Linked DNA regions of Luteolibacter sp. Y139. The main gene of each other region encodes a partner of the protein of the gene in region 2 in a complex. Links are inferred from orthologs where the notes say so. Each region holds a gene or a part of one and is shown on either strand. Other genes may lie near its edges. The genes, in order: WKV53_RS07055 and smc.

Region 1 (7,508 bases), on a different replicon or contig from region 2:
AGGTAACCAAGGTGTGCTGCCAAGGCTGCGGGGCGGATTTGCAGGTCGATGAGTCGATCCGCTTTGCCACCTGCAACTATTGCCACGCGCGGCTAGAGATCATCCATGATCCAACGGTGACCCATACGCGGCTGTTGGAAGACATCGGACGCACCACCGAGAAGATGGCCGGGAATCTCCGGGTGATCGAACTCCAGAATGACCTGGAGCGCCTCGACCGGGAGTGGGAGAACCGCCGCCAGGGTTTCATGGTGACCAGCAAGAATGGTCACCGCTCGGTTCCCACCGAGGCGGGCAGTTTGATCGGTGGCGGCATCATGCTCGTCATGGGAATTGCGGCCACGGCGGTGGGAGCAAACCTTGGAGGTCCTTTGCCATTGTTCGGCCTCGTCTTCATCGGACTCGCGATCTACTCGATCATCAACGGCACCAGCAAAGCGACAGGTTACCGTGATGCTGAAAAATCATTTATGCAGCAGAGAAACGACTTGATTGACCAGATCGACGAGGCCCGACGGAATTAACCGTCTAATAACTTACGAAGAACCACGGTATCCGGATTCAGTTGTCGAGTTGCATGGGGCAGGGAGCGCATGCAAAGTGATGCACCGTGAAAACCCTCGCCAGCTTCTTGATCCGTCACGCTACCGGCCGCGACGCCCCTCGAATCGCCGGAATCCAAGTTCGCTCGTGCCAAGCTGCCTGCAAGGGCTTGGTGCCTGAGACGAAGCTTCGCCAGTTGGATGCATCCCGCCGTGCCGTAGAGTGGAAGGACGTGCTGGGAACGCCCTGTGAGCAGACGATTCTGGTCGCGATGAAAGGCACCCGGATGGCCGGATTCTGCACCTTCTCCCAATCACAGGATCCGGATGCCGGTCCGACGACCGCGGAGATCGGTTCGTTCTTCGTCGATCCGCTCGCCTGGGGACGCGGCGCGGGTCACGAGTTGGCGGAGGAGGCCCTGGACCAAGCCAAGCGCCGGGGCTACTCGCGCGTCACCCAGTGGGTGATTGGTGCGAACGACCGGGCGAAGCGCTTCTGTGAGAGTATCGGTTTTTCGCCGGATGGCGTGGAAAAGACCGAAGACATTTCCGGCTGTCCGGTCCGAGAGCTGCGCTATGTGAGGGCGCTGTGAGAAAGGGATTCAAGGTTCCCCTCCGATGTTCGACGTGTGGATCTCCTTCACTGCGGGGAGGTCGGCGAGGGAATTGAGGAGTTCGCGCAGATGCCGACGCGGCAGGTGCACCTCGATGCTGGCTCGGACTTGTCCGTCCTCAAGCGACTCGATCTGCATCTGGCGGGCTGTGGCGTGAAATACCTCGCGCAGACGCTCGATGCGGATCCGGGTCTTGCCATGGTCGGGCTCGAAGAGCAGCTCGATGGAGACCGCGCGCATCCCGCCGAGGTGACGGATTTCCCAGCCCTGCACGGCAGTAAGGACGGTCCTCATCAGCAGGCTGAGCGCGAGCGCTCCCACCAGATGCCCAGCCCCCGCGGCCATTCCCACGGCTGCGGTCGCCCAGATGGTGGCGGCAGTGGTCATTCCCGAGATATTGGAGCGATCATGGAGAATCGCTCCTGCGCCTAGGAAGCCGATACCAGTGACGATCTGCGCGGCGACGCGCCCGGAATCCCCGGTGGTCGAGGTGAAAGCGTAGGAGATCATCGTGAAGGCCGCCGACCCGAGACAGACGAGCATGAGGGTGCGAAGTCCTGCCGGCTTTTCATGACGCTCCCGTTCCGCGCCGATCAGCGCGCCGGAGATCACGGCCGCGAGGGCGAGAAGAATTTCCAGCCACGGCGACGGGACGATTCCCCGCAACCCGCCGGTAATCCAATCTGCAAGGAGAGATGGCTGAAACGATATTGCCACAATAGCTAGGGTCGCTCCACCACAAGCCCCGGGGCAAGCGAGAATGACGGCGGGGAATTTCGGCAACCCGCGCCCGGCGAATGGAGGTTGCGTGAAAACACGTGGCATAGAAACATCCGCGCCGTGCACGAAAGCGTCGAGCGATTGATTCAAGCAGCCCTCGCAGAGGACATCGGGTCGGGAGACCTGACGTCGCAATACTTTGTCCCCGGAGACCGCCGCGCGACTGGCTTCATCGTGGCCCGCGAATCCGGCGTGCTTTCCGGCGGGGAAGTCGCCGTCGAAGTCTTCCACCGGATCGATCCGTCGGTGGAGGCCACGCTGCTTGTCGAGGATGGCAGCCGGATCGCCGAAGGTGCATTTCTGATCAAGCTCGAAGGTCCGGCCCGTTCGGTGCTTACCGCCGAGCGCACGGCCCTCAATTTCCTCCAGCGCATGAGCGGGGTTGCCAGCGCGACCTGGCAGTATGTGGAGGCGGTGAAGGGCACCAACGCCAGCATCCTCGACACCCGCAAGACCATCCCCGGCTGGCGCTATCTGGACAAGCTGGCGGTGACGCATGGCGGCGGCGTGAACCATCGCATGGGGCTCTATGATCGCGTGATGGTGAAGGACAATCACCTCGTCGCTGAAGGCCGCTTGGAAGAACTTCAGGAGGCGATTTCGAATCTCAAGGCCGAGCACCCCGGGGTGGAAGTGGAACTCGAGGCGGACAGTCTGGAGCAAGTCGAAGCCTTCCTCGGGCTGGAAGGTGTCGATCATCTGTTGCTCGATAACATGACGCTCGGCGAGCTGCGGCAGGCCGTCGAGTTGCGCGGCGACAGGGCGTCCCCGCTGTTAGAAGCGAGTGGTGGCGTGACCATCGACACGGTGGGCGGCATCGCCGCGACCGGTGTCGATTTCATTTCGGTGGGCGCCATCACGCACTCGGTGCGGGCTCTGGACTTGGCCTTGGACTTTGTGAAGAAGGAATGAGTTGCATCTGGCAAGACGTGGAGTTGCCCGCCGGCTTCCGCTTGGATTTCCGGGAGACGACCGGCTCGACCAATGATGATGTCCGTGAAGCCGCGCGTGCGGGCGCCCCAGCCGGACTGGTGGTCGTAGCCGGGCGTCAGCAATCGGGCAGGGGTCGCCGGGGTGCGGCGTGGGTCTGCCCGCCCGGTGAGGGGCTGGCGTTTTCAGTCCTGCTGCGCCTAACAGAACCGAAGGCGTTGTGGCCCCGGCTGTCCTTGGCAGCGGGGCTTGCCGTCGCTGAAGGGCTCGACCGTCACGGAGTGGCCGCGGAGGTGAAGTGGCCGAACGATGTCTGGATCAATGGCAAGAAGATCGCCGGAATTCTGGTCGAAGCGGGCGAGGATTTCGTGGTCGTCGGCATCGGGATCAATGTCGGCGTGACCGAGTTCCCCCAAGCGCTGGAAGACAGCGCCACTTCGCTGGCGCTGGAATGTGGCGAAGCTCCGGAACTGCCGCTGGTGCTTGCTTCGATGTTAGAGCGCCTGCCGGTGTGGCAGGCGAAGATCGGTGCGGACTTCGATGAACTATTACGTCGCTTCCGCGAGCGCTGCGCCCTGACAGGCGAGCGCGTCCGCCTGACCGCTGCGGATGGAGTTCTCGTCGGCGAAGCCGCCGGTATCGGCGACGGTGGCGAGTTGCTGGTCCGCACGTCCGAAGGCATCCGCCGGATCGTCCAAGCGGAGGAAGTGCGCGTGGTGGAAAGCTGAGAAATTCAGGCTTCCGATTCCTCAAACTCCTCTTCCTCGATGTGAGCCGCCGCGGTGTGGAGGCGCCGCTCGATCTCGATCTCTCCTAACAGGTGGGTCTGGCGCAGGACGAACTGGTTCATCTTCATCAGTTCCAGCACGGCCAGGAAGGTGACGATGACCTCGGCCTTGGTGGTGGCGGTCTCGAACAGCGAGTCGAAGCGGGCCGCTTGGCCGGGGGCGAAGCGGAAGAGGAGCATCTCGATCTTATCGGCCACCGTGTAGCGGTCGTCCACGATGTCGCCGAGATCGTGCGATTCCTCGAAGCGCTTGAGGACGTTTTGGAACGCCCGGATCAGGTCGAAGATCGACACCTCGGCGAGACTGACCGGCTCCTCCGGCAGGTCCGGCTTTTCCGACTGATAGGCGAACGAACCCTCTTGCTCGACTTCCTTGAGGCTGAGGAAACCGGCCGCATCCTTGAATTTCTTGTACTCGATGAGCTGGCGGATCAGCTCCCAGCGCGGATCATCCTCTTCGGCGTCTTCTTCCGGCGGTTGGTCCTGGCGCGGCAGGAGGGTGCGGCTTTTCAGATACATCAGGTTCGCCGCCATCACGATGAATTCCGCGGCGAGATCGATGTTCAGGAGCCGGAAAGTGTCGATGTAATCGAGATACTGGCTGGTGATGCGGGAGATCGAAATATTGTGGATGTCCACCTCATCCTTCTTGATGAGGTAAAGAAGCAGGTCCAGAGGACCCTCGAAAATATCCAGTTTGACCTTGTAGTCGGCGCCTTCCACGGCCGGACAGGTAGGGGATCCCACCACAACGGGCGAGGGGAAATTTGCGCTCGCCTGCACAAGGCTCCACCATTGTAATCCGGCGCTCCCCCGGGGCAGCATCATGGAGGCGGATCAAACGCAATCGTTCAATCAGAAGCTGAGCCAGTGGATCGCGAGCCAAGGGTTCTGGTTCCAGCTCCGGCACTCGATGTCGGGTGGGGGGGGCTGGGCCATGACTTTCAACCATCTCACGCGGTTGGCGTTCAAAATCCTGATTGCCCTGCTGGTCGCGGCGGCTGTTTTCGGGATGTGGCTGATCAAGCGGGTGGATTCCGCGCATTTCGTGACGTCACTCAATAACGGCTTGGCCAAGGGCCTTTCCGCCAGCGAGGCACAGATCGTCGAACTCCGCCGCACGCAGGGCGACGCCCAGATCCGCCGGATTGTCGTCGAGGGCGGGGACAAGAGCTACTTCCGCAGCCTGGATGCCGGGAATATCCGTTTCAAAATGCCCCTCATGGCAGGCCTGGCCGGACAGTGGAAAGCCGGAACCTTGCAGGCGAAGTGGCTGGAGATGGAAGTGAAGGGGGGGGCGGATTCGGCGGATCAGGCAAAGGTTCTTGGCGACTCCGTGTTCCGGGATTGGGAGGCCTTCGATTTCTCGTCGGTGGAAGTGGACGAGTCGTCGATCCGCTGGGGGTATTCCCAGCGCACGGCCGGCCGCATCGAAAAGAGCCGCATGATCGCGACCCGCTCGCCGGACGGATGGCACTTGGTTTTCACCGGTGGCCGGTTTTCCCAGAACTGGCTGCGGGATCTTGCGATTGAGAGCCTGACCGTCGAACTGAGCCGCAGCGGAATTCACATCAAGGACGGCAAGTTCAAGTGCGGCGAAGGCACCGTGGCCTTCAGGGATCTCGCGGTGGCTGGCGGCGAAAAGCCACAGGTGTCCGGTAAGGTGGAATTCACGAAAGTGGCCCTTTCCTCGCTGCTCCCGGAAGCGGCGACGCGAATCGTGGAAGGGACGATTTCCGGCGAACTTGGCGCATCCGGATCGACCAACACGGTGGATGGGATTCAGTTCGAAGGCGACCTTACGTTAACGGAAGGCTCGATGATCAGCCTGCGGGAGGAACGGATCGAACTCTTCAAATCACTGGCCCTGGCGGACCGCTTCCACAGCTATCGCAAGATCGACTTCAACCGCGGCAGTTTCCACGTCAAGACGGGTGGGGGATCAATGAAACTGACCAGCGTCGATCTCATGGCCTCCGATCTGATGACCATGCAGGGCCGGATGGACGTGCGCTATCCGACCGACCAGGAGCTATCCGGACCCGAGGGCACGAATCTTCCTGCCAAGTTTGCGCCGGTCTTTGATCCCAAGGCCACCACCGAGAACAACAAGGGGGATGATCTCTCGCTCTCGAAGGCGGGCAAGGCTTCCTCAGCGAACGGGAAGGGCACGGAGATTTTCGACCGCCGCGCCCAGGAGCGCCTCAATGACCAGCTCAGGCAAGAGGACATGATCCGCCGCTCCCAATCGCTCCGCTGCAGCGGTGGTGTGCGCATCTCCATCCCCGGCGACGCCTTTGACCGGAATCTCACCTTGCGGGAGACTTTTCCGGTCGATCCCGGCAGCGGCCGGATTGCCTTGGACGTTCCGCTCGATGGCACCCTCTTCGAGCTGACCCGCCGTCAGGCGGATGAGATCAACAAGCTCATCGAAAAGCGCGAGGGTCGCTGATGAGACAAGCCGAATCCGCCTGACTTTGGTGGATCGGGCCGACTTATCAAAAACGATCTCCGGCGATCAGCTCGCCGAGGCCGCGAGGCCAAGGCTGGCGTAGATCTCGCGAGTCGCCTTGCTCTTGTTGAGCGTGTAGAAGTGGATGCCGTCCACGTCGTGATCGAGCAGCTCGGCGCATTGCTGCGCGGCATAGTGAATGCCGACCTTTTCCACGGCCGCGGGATCGGCCTTGGCGCGGTCCAGCGCCCGCAGGAGCTTTGCGGGGTAGCGTGCACCGGCCGCGAGTTCTGCCATCCTCGCCATGCCGGCCAGCGAGGTTACAGGCATGATGCCTGCGATGATTGGCACGTTGATGCCGTGGAGGCGGCATCGGTCGCGGAAGTCGAAGAAGTCGTGGTTGTCGAAGAACAGCTGCGTGCAGATGTAGTCCGCGCCTTCATCGACCTTCGCCTTCAGATGGTCGAGTTCCAGCAGGCGGTTCGGCGTGGTAGGATGACCTTCGGGAAAACCGGCGACGCCGATGCCGAACCCGCGCGGGTCAGGGTGTGCGCCGGATTCATTGAACTTGCGGATGAAGCGGACCAGATCCGCCGCATGGCGGAAGTCACAGTCCGACCAATCGTAGTTCGGCCAATCGCGCGGCGGGTCTCCGCGCAATGCCAGGATATTGCTGACCCCGGCCGCGGCGTAGCGGCGCAGGATCTCCTCGATCTGCGGTTCGCTGTGGCCGACGCAGGTCAGGTGAGGGACCGGGGGGACGGAGGTGGTCTGCTTGATCTTCACCACCAGCTCGTGGGTCATTTCCCGCGTGCTGCCACCCGCCCCGTAGGTCACGGAGACGAATGACGGCTGATAGGCCTCGAGTTCGACGATGGTCTTATAGAGGTCCTCCACGGCGGCGGCGGACTTCGGCGGGAAGAACTCGAAGGAAAAGGTCGGGCGGCGATTGGCCAGGATGTCGCGGATATGCATGCGCTGGAAGACGGCGGCAGCATGGGTCGCGGCGGGGCGCTGTGGGGAGCAAAAAACCGGTGCTGTCGCAACTTCGCGGAATCCCGGGAGTTTTCCACCTCGCAGACCGTAAAGGTCCCCGCTACCCTCGCTCCGGCCCATGAACTCCTCTCACTCCGCTTGGATCGCCCTGCTTCTCGTCGGCACTGCCATCGCGCAGGAGCCACCGAAGACGGACGATCAGCCTGCACCCCCGCCGCGCGGCGAAGGTGGCAAGGATAGGGACAAGGATCGTCCGGGCCCAGGCGGTCCTGGCAAGGACAAGGAGCGCGGCGGGCGCATGCTGGAACTGTGGATGAAGGCGGACACCGATGGTGACGGCTTTATCTCCGCGGCCGAATTCGCTTCCATGGAGCGTATCGGGCAACTTCCTGCGGAGAAGCGCGACG
Region 2 (9,117 bases):
TTCCCCCGCCATGCAGCAGTCAGCGGTGGCGCGGTGGTGCTCGTCTACGCAGACCGAGCCGAGGCCTTCTCGTTGAAATCCGGCCGGCGTGTGGCTGAAAACACCGTCGCCAAGCTGCCCGCCAATCCGGTGGTCGACTTCGATGGTGAAACGATCCGCGTCTTCGACTCTGGCATGAAAGCCAGTCTTGGACTCGATGGCTGGAGCCTGCGCGATAGCTCGTGGCCGCGTCTCATTTCGCCGGACCAGATCTCGATTGAGCAGGGCGTGCTGCGCCTGATGTGCGGCAGCAACGTTTATCAGTTCAACCCGTGGAAATTGGCTTGGGAAAATGGGAAGGCCGGCCCGGCTCGATTTGCTGCCTTCAAGGAAAGCGATCACTCTCCTGCCAGCGGCGTCACATTGCGAGTCGCGCAGGTAGGTCGCTTGGAAGCATGGCTTGACTCACGAGGCCTCCTGCACCTCCGGCAAATGGATGCACAAGAGCCCAACCAATTTTGGAGTATCCTTCTTAGTACCCCGGCCGCGAGCGCATGGATCCCCACTCACGGTTTGGACTCGATCGACCCGCGACTCATGCCCCCAGGCACCACGAGAGACCAGGGATGGTCGGCCGGACTTCTGCTGGCATTTCTCAAATCCAACTCCGCCTCCCCCATCACGAGATGACCCATCCCCTCACCCTCGTCCGCGTCGCGCGACCGGCACCCGTGGTGTCGGCGGGATGGCTTGCGTCGCCGGATCCGGTCGAGTGGTTGCGAGAGGTCGCGCATTGCCAGAAACAAGGGGCCGATGTCGCTCTCTATCCGGTAGCACGGTCGGCCTCGGACCCACGGGCTGCCGGCGTCCTCCTCATACCTCGCGGCAAGGTTCCCTCCTTTCGGCCTCGTGTGCAGGAGCTTGTCGAATTGCAGCCCGGCGTCCACGCGCCAGCCGATGCCGCCTTGTCCGCGGGCCTGCCGCCCAATGAGCGCGGCTATTTCTTTCCCTACACGCTGCACTTCTTCCATCCGTCGCTCGGACTGGTCGGCTTCGATCCGAAGGATGAGCTGGCACCGGCGAATCTGTTAGAGGAGCCATCCGAACGAGAAGCCTACTGGAACCATGCGGTGCCGGTGGGTCGTTTCGCGCCGGAGTTGAAGGTGATCCTGGTCGCCGAGCCACCCGATCCGCAGGCGATGCTCGACGAAGCGGCGCAGGAAATCGGCGACCGCGCGGATCTGCCCAAGCCCGGCAGCGGTCTCATGGACAAGGCCTCCACGCTGGGACTCGGGCTTGCTGGTGGGGCGATGCTCGGCGCGGGCTGGATCATCGGAGCACTTGGCAAGGCGGAAAGCTTGCTTGGGAGCGGCCATGGCCCCGGGAGCACTCGCCATTCCGGTGGGCCGGGAGCACTCGACCGCCTCCGCGAATGGGCCGAAAAGCATTGGGAGCAACTCGCAGACAGCCGCAATCGCGAGATTGATCGGTTGATGAAATTGATGGAAACGAATCCCGATGAGGGGCTTCGTTATGCGCTGCCTCTCGCAGGCATCGAACAATCGCGCGGCACCGCGCGCCCCACGTGGAAGCTCGGCATGAAAGACGCTCGCTTCAAGATGGGCCATGGAGGTGGAGCGATCGATGGCTGGGACATCGCCAATGACGCCCGGCTGAAACTTGAGCGGCAGTACCGTGAAGCCGCCAAGCGCGAGGTCGCGCTCGGCCGCCATGAACGCGCGGCCTACATTTATGGAAATCTGTTAGGGGATTGGGCCAGCGCGGCGAAGGCGCTGGCCGATGCGGGGCGCTACCGCGACGCCGTGGCCATTTACCTCCACAAGCTCAATAACCGCGCCGCCGCCGCAAAGTGCCTGGAAGACGCGGGCCTGCTGCTGCAGGCCGCCGCCGCCTATGCGGAAGCCAAGCAGTTCGAAAAAGCCGGCGACCTCCACGCGAAACTCGGCAACCACGCCGAAGCACGGGAGATGTGGCTCGCGGAACTCGAAGCGCAGCGTGACCCGCTGGAAAAGGGACGGCTGCTCGCCACCAAGCTCAATGACCGGCCGGCGGCGCTGGCGTTGTTAGACCAGACCTGGAAGAGCGGAAACCGTCCGGAAGAAGCCTTGCAGATGATGTTTGGCACCCTCCGCCAGGACAATGATCTGACCGCCAGCGTGGATCTGTTGGACTCAATGTTCGAACATCGGGTCGGCTCACTACCCTTGGATGCGAAGCTGAAAATCGGATTCTCACAATCAAATGGTTGGAACACCCCGGAGTTGCGAGCGGCCTTGGAAAGGCAAGCCTACCGGCGAATCGGCGAGGCGCTGACAGCCCAAAGTAACGACAGCAAGGCACTGCTCGATTTCCTGCCGAAACTCGACCCTGACGACCTGCTGCTCCAGCGCGATGCCAAGCGCTATTCGATCCGGAAGAACCCGCCCCGGGTTCCCAAGTCCGGCCCGCCCACAGGCACTCTGAAGCCGGAGCAGATCATCACGGTCTCCAGCCACATCCGCTGGGATTCGATTGCGCCCCTGCCGAGGGGCATCTCCATCGCCGGTTATGGCCAGGAGATGCTCGCCGTCGGCCAGCTCCGTGACAATGGCTGCCACACCTCCGCGCTGCGAACGTCGGATGATCCGGGCGATTCGCCGGTCCGGCACCTGGCGGTCACCTCGGCGCGTGGCAGCGGCCGGCTGTTTCATTTTACAAAATTCGGCCGCCTGCACTATCGCGCGCTCGACCGCGTGAGGCATTCCGGCGACGACGCGCTTGGCACACTGCGCGGCATCCTGGCCGCAGGCCCATTCGGCGACGAGGGAGACTTCGCATTGCTGCAGTACACCGCGACCTCGTCGCTGTGCGTCCACATCTACTCGGAGATGGCCGAGCTGCGACGGGCAATCCCGATCGACCTCGCACCGCCCGATGTGACCGGACTCGACTGGCACATCGCCGGTCGCGGCGGCCATCTCTGCATCGCCACCGCAGGCTTCGTAGCCTGGCGTTTTCCCGACGGCCAGTTCACCACCATGAGCCTGGGAGAAAGCCCTTCAAGCCTTCACCTCTCTCCAAGGAGTGGAACTTTCGAGGCATTGGTGTCGGTGGGCAGGGAAGTGTTGGTGATCGACTTCCCGAAGCCGGGCAAGGACCCCGAGCCGGTGAATCTCTTCTCTGATCCTCTTGCCAATCTCCCTCCTGCCACGTGCTACTTGCCTGACGGCTCCATCGTCGTCGCGCATCGCGGCGGTGGATCAGTCTATGCGCCAGGTGTTAGACTAAAAGCCAACGCCACCCTGACCTATCCACGCGATGCCGGCGATCCCTTGGCGGTGTGTTCGCGAGGTAACGGCGGCTTCGCGATCCTCACCCAAACCGGCAAGCTGATCGCGTTTGCGAAATGAAGGGCCGATTGGCGCAACGGTCATAGACCGCCACTACAGCTCAAAAAAATCGAGGGACGGAAAGCACACCCACCCGGGTCTACCCTCCGTCCCTCATCCCTCTTCTGTCGGAAGAACCGTTTGTCTGTTAAGCGTCGAGTCGCAGCGCTGCTTTCTGTGCGGCGGTCTTCGCCTCGCCCTTGCTCGCCACGTCGTCGGCGCTGGTAAGGCGCATGCCCACCGGCTTGGAAACGCCGAACTCTTCCATCGTCACGCCATACATCACGTCGGCGCGCGCCATGGTGCGCTTCGAGTGGGTCACGATGATGAACTGGCTGTTATCGATGAAGCGATCCAGCACCTTGACGAAGCGGTTGATGTTCGACTCGTCGAGCGGCGCATCAAGTTCGTCGAGCACGCAGAATGGGCTGGGCTTGATCATGTAGATCGAGAACAGCAGCGCCACCGCGGTCATCGAGCGCTCACCACCGGAAAGCAGCGAGATGCTTTGCAGCTTCTTGCCCGGCGGTTTGGCGATCACCTCGATGCCGGATTCAAGCGGATCGTTCTCGTCCTGCAGCAGCAGGTCAGCCTGGCCCTTCTCGCCGAAGAGCTCCTTGAACATATCCCGGAAATTGATCTTCACCTGCGCGAAGGTCTCGGAGAAGCGGCGCTGGGTCTCCTCGTTGATCTTCTCGATCACCTCGATGAGGTTCGCCTTGGAGCTGACGAGGTCGTCGTAGTTCGAGCGGACTTCGTTGAAGCGCTCTTCGAGTTCCTCGTATTCCTCGATGGCGTCGACATTGACAGGACCCATGCCGTCGAGACGGCGCTTGAGGTCGCCCACGATGGCCTCGACGAATTGCCAATCCGGCTCCCCGGTCATCTGCGGCGGAAGCTCGATTTCGTCGCTGCTCTTCGAGGCATCGACGACGATGATCGGCTGCTCATCCTCCTCGCCTTCACCATCACCTTCGTTTTCCACGAAGCTCTGGCGACCGCCGCGCGATTGCTGCGACTTTTGCGAAGCGATGCAGGAAAGCAACGCATGCGCATCCGGCTCGAAGGTAGCTAGCTCGACTTGGTGGCGTTCCAGAATGGAAGCGACCAGGCTTTCGAGGCGCAGCTCGATCTTGGTAATTGCGACTTCCTCGCGACCGCGCTGCTCGGCAGCCTTGGCGTGACGGCGACGGGCCTCGGAAAGTTCGGCCTCGGCCTTGTCGATCGCTTCGAGCAACTCGTTGCGGCGAGCCGAGCGGGACTCGATCTCCATCGCGAGGTCTTCCGCCTCGGCTTGGTGGGTTTCGACTTCCTCGGCGAGGCGCGCATTCTCCGCAGCGGCGGACTCAATGCGCTGGACGAAGGACTCGATCTCCGTCTCGCGGCGGATCGAAAGCTCGCGCAGTTCGCTGAGGCGCGCCTCCATCGGCTGCTGTTGCGCTTCGGCAGCGTGCTTCGCCTGGCGTTCGACGGCGAGCGAGGTGCGCAGCTCATTGAGCGCTTGGGCCAGCTCCGCTTCGTCGCGCTGTGAACCTTCGACTTGCGATTGAAGGCGACGCTGATCTTCCTCGTGACCCTCGAGACGCTCGCGAGCCATCGCGAGTTCACTTTCGAGTCCACTGCGGCTGTCGTTCGCGGCCTGCTCACGATTCTCAAGTTCGCCGCGTTCCCACTGCACGTTCTCGATCTTCGTCTGCACGCTCTCGACCTCGCGCGTCGCGAGCGTGAGCTGGCCTTGCAGCGTGGAGAGCTCGACCTTGTGGCGCTGGATGCGCTCGCGGGCGATCTCGACTTCTTCCTGAAGCTGCGACAGCGAGGCCTCAAGATCGATCACGCGCTGGCGGGCGGCTTCCTCGGCCTCGACGAGTCCTGCGACCTCCGTCTCAAGGTCGCGGACTTCGTTCTGCAGCTCAAGGACCGAAACATTGCCTTCACCGGCATCGCCGCCATGAATCACGCCTTCGGCACCGATCAGCTCCCCGGCTTGCGTGACCATCGTCACGTCGGCCAACGACGAGCGCAGGCGCATCGCGGTCGCGTAATTTGGAACGATGAGCACCTTCTCCAGCAGCTTCTCGATGACCCGGGCGACACGCGGATCAGACTTCACCTTGTCCAGCGCCCAGCCGATCGCGCCTTCCGGCACAGCTTCCATCTGGGTGCTGACCGAATGACCGACAAAGGACTCTGGCAGGATCGAAGCCACGCCGAGACGCTTCTCGGTAAGGCGTGAGATGATCGCATCGGCGAGCTTCTCATCCGAAACCAGAACGGCTTGCAAGTGCTTGCCGAGAGCAGTCTCGATCGCACGAGCGCAGGAGCGGTCGGCCTCGATGAAGCCGGCGAGCACGCCGTGGATACCGGGCTTGAAGCGCTCGGCATCGTCGAGTCCATCGAGCACCTTGCGGGTGCCCTTTTCAAAGCCTTCACCGCTGGCGACAAGCTGGCGGACAACCTTCAGGCGCGAGTCGCGCTGGGCCAAAATCTTGTTCGCCTCCGTCGCCGCGGTGCGCGAGGCATCGAGGTCGCCGCGGGTGTGCTGATAGGTGCGCTCGGCCTTCTGGAAGGCCTCCTCCAGCTCGCCGGTACGCGCGGAGTGCTCTTCCAACTCCACCACGATGCGATTGCGCTGCTCATTCGCTTCCTCGATCTCGAGGTTCAGGCGCTGCTCTTCATCCGCCAGCATGCGGGCGCGCTCCCGGCTGGTCTCAAGCTGAGCCAGCGAGCTTTCAATACGCGCCTGCGTGGAGGCAATGATCGTCTGAGCGCGGTTCGCTTCGGCGCGGGCTTCGCGGAGCTGGGCCTCGATCTCCTCACGACCGCCACGTGCCATCCGAGTCCGCTCTTCCTGATCGCCAAGTTGGATCTCCTGCTCGGCGATGCGGCGGGCGAGTTGCTCCAGCGCTTCATTCGCCGCGACGACATCGAACTCCTGCTGCGCGAGCTTATCACGGGTCGTCTCGATCTCCTCGCGGTTCTGGGAAATACGGCCTTCGAGTTCAGCCTTGCGCTCCTCATTGAAAGCGACGCGACCCTGCGCGGCGGACAACGCGTTGCGATGGGCGTTGAGCTGCTGACGAAGGTCGGCCAGTTCGCCTTCGAAGTTGCGCGCATCGAGGCGGGCGTCAGCCACAGCCTCTTCCTTGGGAGCCATCTGACGCTCAAGATCGAACTCCGCCGACTCCAGCGAGCGGATGGAAGTCTTCAGCTCATCGCGCTCGGCGGTGAACTCGACGAAGCGCTTGTGACCGAGATGAGTGTCGAGGATCCGCACATCGCCGGCCAGCGCCTGATAGCGGCGCGCCTTGGCGACCTGCCGCTTCAGCGAGTTCATCCGGCGCTCCTGCTCGGCGAGCACGTCGGAAACGCGCAGCAGGTTCGCCTCGGTGAACTCCAGCTTGCGTAGCGCTTCCTTCTTCTCGCGCTTATATTTGGTGATGCCCGCGGCTTCTTCGAAAACCATGCGGCGCTCTTCCGGCTTCGAGGAAAGGATTTGGTCGATCTGGCCCTGCGCCATGATCGAGTAGGCGGTGCGGCCGATCCCGGTATCCATCAGCATGTCGTGGATGTCCTTCAGGCGGCAGAGCGTGCCATTGATCCGGTACTCGGACTTGCCATCGCGGAAGACCCGGCGTGTTAGGGAGACCTCGTTGTAGTCCACCTTCAGCGCAGCCTCGCAATCGGCCATCGTCATGGTCACTTCGGCCATCCCGAGCGGCTTGCGCTTCTCGGTGCCGTTGAAAATCACGTCCGACATTTCCCCACCGCGCAGGGCCTTGGCGGAAGTCTCACCGAGCACCCAGCGGATGGCGTCCACCACGTTCGACTTGCCGCAGCCATTCGGGCCGACGATGCCGGTGACTCCTTTGTGGAACTCGATACGCGTCTTGTCCGCGAAGGACTTGAAGCCGTGCATCTCCAGCGATTTTAAATACATGCGACAGAAGCGGGTTAGAGGTTCAGTCCGAGAGGGATTCCGGACATCGGCCACCGTAACCCGGAAATCCCCACGGGAAAGCTTCCGGCCGGATTAGCTCCACATATTGTGGTCTATTTCGATTTTAGATACCACCTGTTGAGATTTGTGAACTTTAAGAAGTCCAAATCATTTTGTAGCCGCCTTCTAGTCCGCTTGCTTGGGCAATAGTCTAGAGGGAAAATCGGGCTGGTCCTCGTCGGACTCCTGATGATTGGCGCAATCGTCAGCCTTTTCTGAGAATCCTTCCTACCTACCCAATCGAGCTAGGAATCCGAGCTTGAGTTGTAAGACAACCTGTCGTCTACTTTCGGCCTGCCATAGTATGTCCTCCGCAGTGCTTTCCGAATTCCTGACCGTCTCCCGCGCAGCCCACGACAAGCTCGTCGAAGCCGCTTATCAATCCCGTGGCTACACCGCCCAAGAAGCGGCCGAGGGAGCGAAGCTGGCCGCGGAAGCGGCCCGGCACGGCATCCGCACTCACCACGCGCTCAAGGCCTTGCACCTTGACCACCTTTTCGGCAGCGCCACCGGCGGCTGCGTCCCGGGTGCCGAGATCGAGGTCGTGAAGTCCCGCTTTGCCGGCTCCGAGATCTGGAATGCCCACCGCAAGCTCGGCCAGAGCGTCGCCTACCAGGCCATCGAGCGCTGCATCGAGCTCGCCGACCAATACGGCATCGGCCAGGTCAGCGTGGACAATGCCTTCCACTACTTGTGGGGCGGCGGCTACGTGATGGAGGCCGCCGAGCGCGGCTACATCGCCTACACCAATTGCACCTCCACCCTCGCGGAAGTGGTTCCTTTCGGCGGCAAGTTCCCCACCCTTGGCACCAATCCTCACTCCTGGGGCTTCCCCACGACCGAGGCGGTCGGATTCCCGGTCGTCAGCGACTGGGCCACCTCCACCGTCGCCATGGGCCGCGTCCAGGTCCTCAAGCGCGAGGGCAAATCCCTGCCTCCCGGCGCCGCCGTCGACAAGGATGGCAAGCCGACCACCGATCCGAATGAGGTCGCCGCGCTGCTGCCCTTCGGCGCGCACAAGGGCTACGCCATGTGCCTGCTCAACGAGCTCTACGCTGGTCTCATCGGTGGCTCGCTGCCGACCCTCCGCGGTCGTTCCGCGCTGGCTCCGGCCGGTGAAAAGACCACCGCCTCCTTCTACTTCCAAGTCATCCACCCCGACGCGCTCTCCGCCGGCGACTTCGCCAAGGGCCGCGATCAGATGGAAAACCTCAAGGTCGTGCTGAAGGACATCTTCGGTCACGGCAACGAGAACTGCATCCTCCCCGGCCAATTCGAAGCCGAAGCCCGCAAGAAGTCGGACGACGCCGGCGGCCTCCACTTTACCGCCGCCGAGCTCATGGAGTTCAACCAGCTCGCCGCCGAACTCGGCGTGAAGGAACTCGAGCCGATCGACTGAGCCTTCCGGTTACACACGTTCCCTTTTCCGAGGCCCGGCCAGAAATGGTCGGGCCTTTTTAGCGTCGCAGGCCCACCGTCACAGGCCCGGCTGGCATACTCCGCCCGTCGATTTCGCGGACAGCCACCACGCCACGGATGGCGGAGGTGACGAACACCTCATCGGCCGAGGCCACGTCAGCTGCAGTCAGCACGCCCTCCTTCACCTCCACCCGCTGCATGACCCGCCGCCTCATCGTGCCGGCAAGGCACCCCGAAGACAGCGGCGGCGTGGAGATCACCCCATCCTTCACCAGAAACACATTTGCCGCGGAAGTTTCACACAGCTCCCCGCGCGTATTGAAGAACAGCGGC

The links.
Region 1: the proteins of smc (region 2) and WKV53_RS07055 are in contact, whole or in part, in a crystal structure (PDB 3ZGX), measured with the Bacillus subtilis proteins. The link is inferred for Luteolibacter sp. Y139 from one-to-one orthologs.

What each region holds. Positions count from the first base shown.
Region 1 is NZ_JBBUKT010000002.1:505,739-513,246, forward strand. Bases 2,489-5,229 are described here. They hold WKV53_RS07055 (segregation and condensation protein A), read right to left. Parts: upstream 4,377-5,229; coding sequence 3,600-4,376; downstream 2,489-3,599. Other genes in these bases: nadC (carboxylating nicotinate-nucleotide diphosphorylase), read left to right, coding at 2,489-2,848; WKV53_RS07050 (biotin--[acetyl-CoA-carboxylase] ligase), read left to right, coding at 2,845-3,594; WKV53_RS07060 (hypothetical protein), read left to right, coding at 4,480-5,229. Outside these bases: WKV53_RS07030 (hypothetical protein), read left to right, coding at 1-524; WKV53_RS07035 (GNAT family N-acetyltransferase), read left to right, coding at 611-1,135; WKV53_RS07040 (MgtC/SapB family protein), read right to left, coding at 1,145-1,822; more of nadC, read left to right, coding at 1,997-2,488; more of WKV53_RS07060, read left to right, coding at 5,230-6,105; metF (methylenetetrahydrofolate reductase [NAD(P)H]), read right to left, coding at 6,172-7,080; WKV53_RS07070 (EF-hand domain-containing protein), read left to right, coding at 7,220-7,508. UniProt on the Bacillus subtilis protein: Participates in chromosomal partition during cell division. May act via the formation of a condensin-like complex containing Smc and ScpB that pull DNA away from mid-cell into both cell halves.
Region 2 is NZ_JBBUKT010000006.1:230,557-239,673, reverse strand. Bases 3,317-7,666 are described here. They hold smc (chromosome segregation protein SMC), read right to left. Parts: upstream 7,306-7,666; coding sequence 3,517-7,305; downstream 3,317-3,516. Other genes in these bases: WKV53_RS16480 (bpX3 domain-containing protein), read left to right, coding at 3,317-3,389. Also shown: WKV53_RS16485 (hypothetical protein), read left to right, coding at 1-669; more of WKV53_RS16480, read left to right, coding at 666-3,316; WKV53_RS16470 (Ldh family oxidoreductase), read left to right, coding at 7,682-8,764; WKV53_RS16465 (aminotransferase class IV), read right to left, coding at 8,823-9,117. UniProt on the Bacillus subtilis protein: Required for chromosome condensation and partitioning.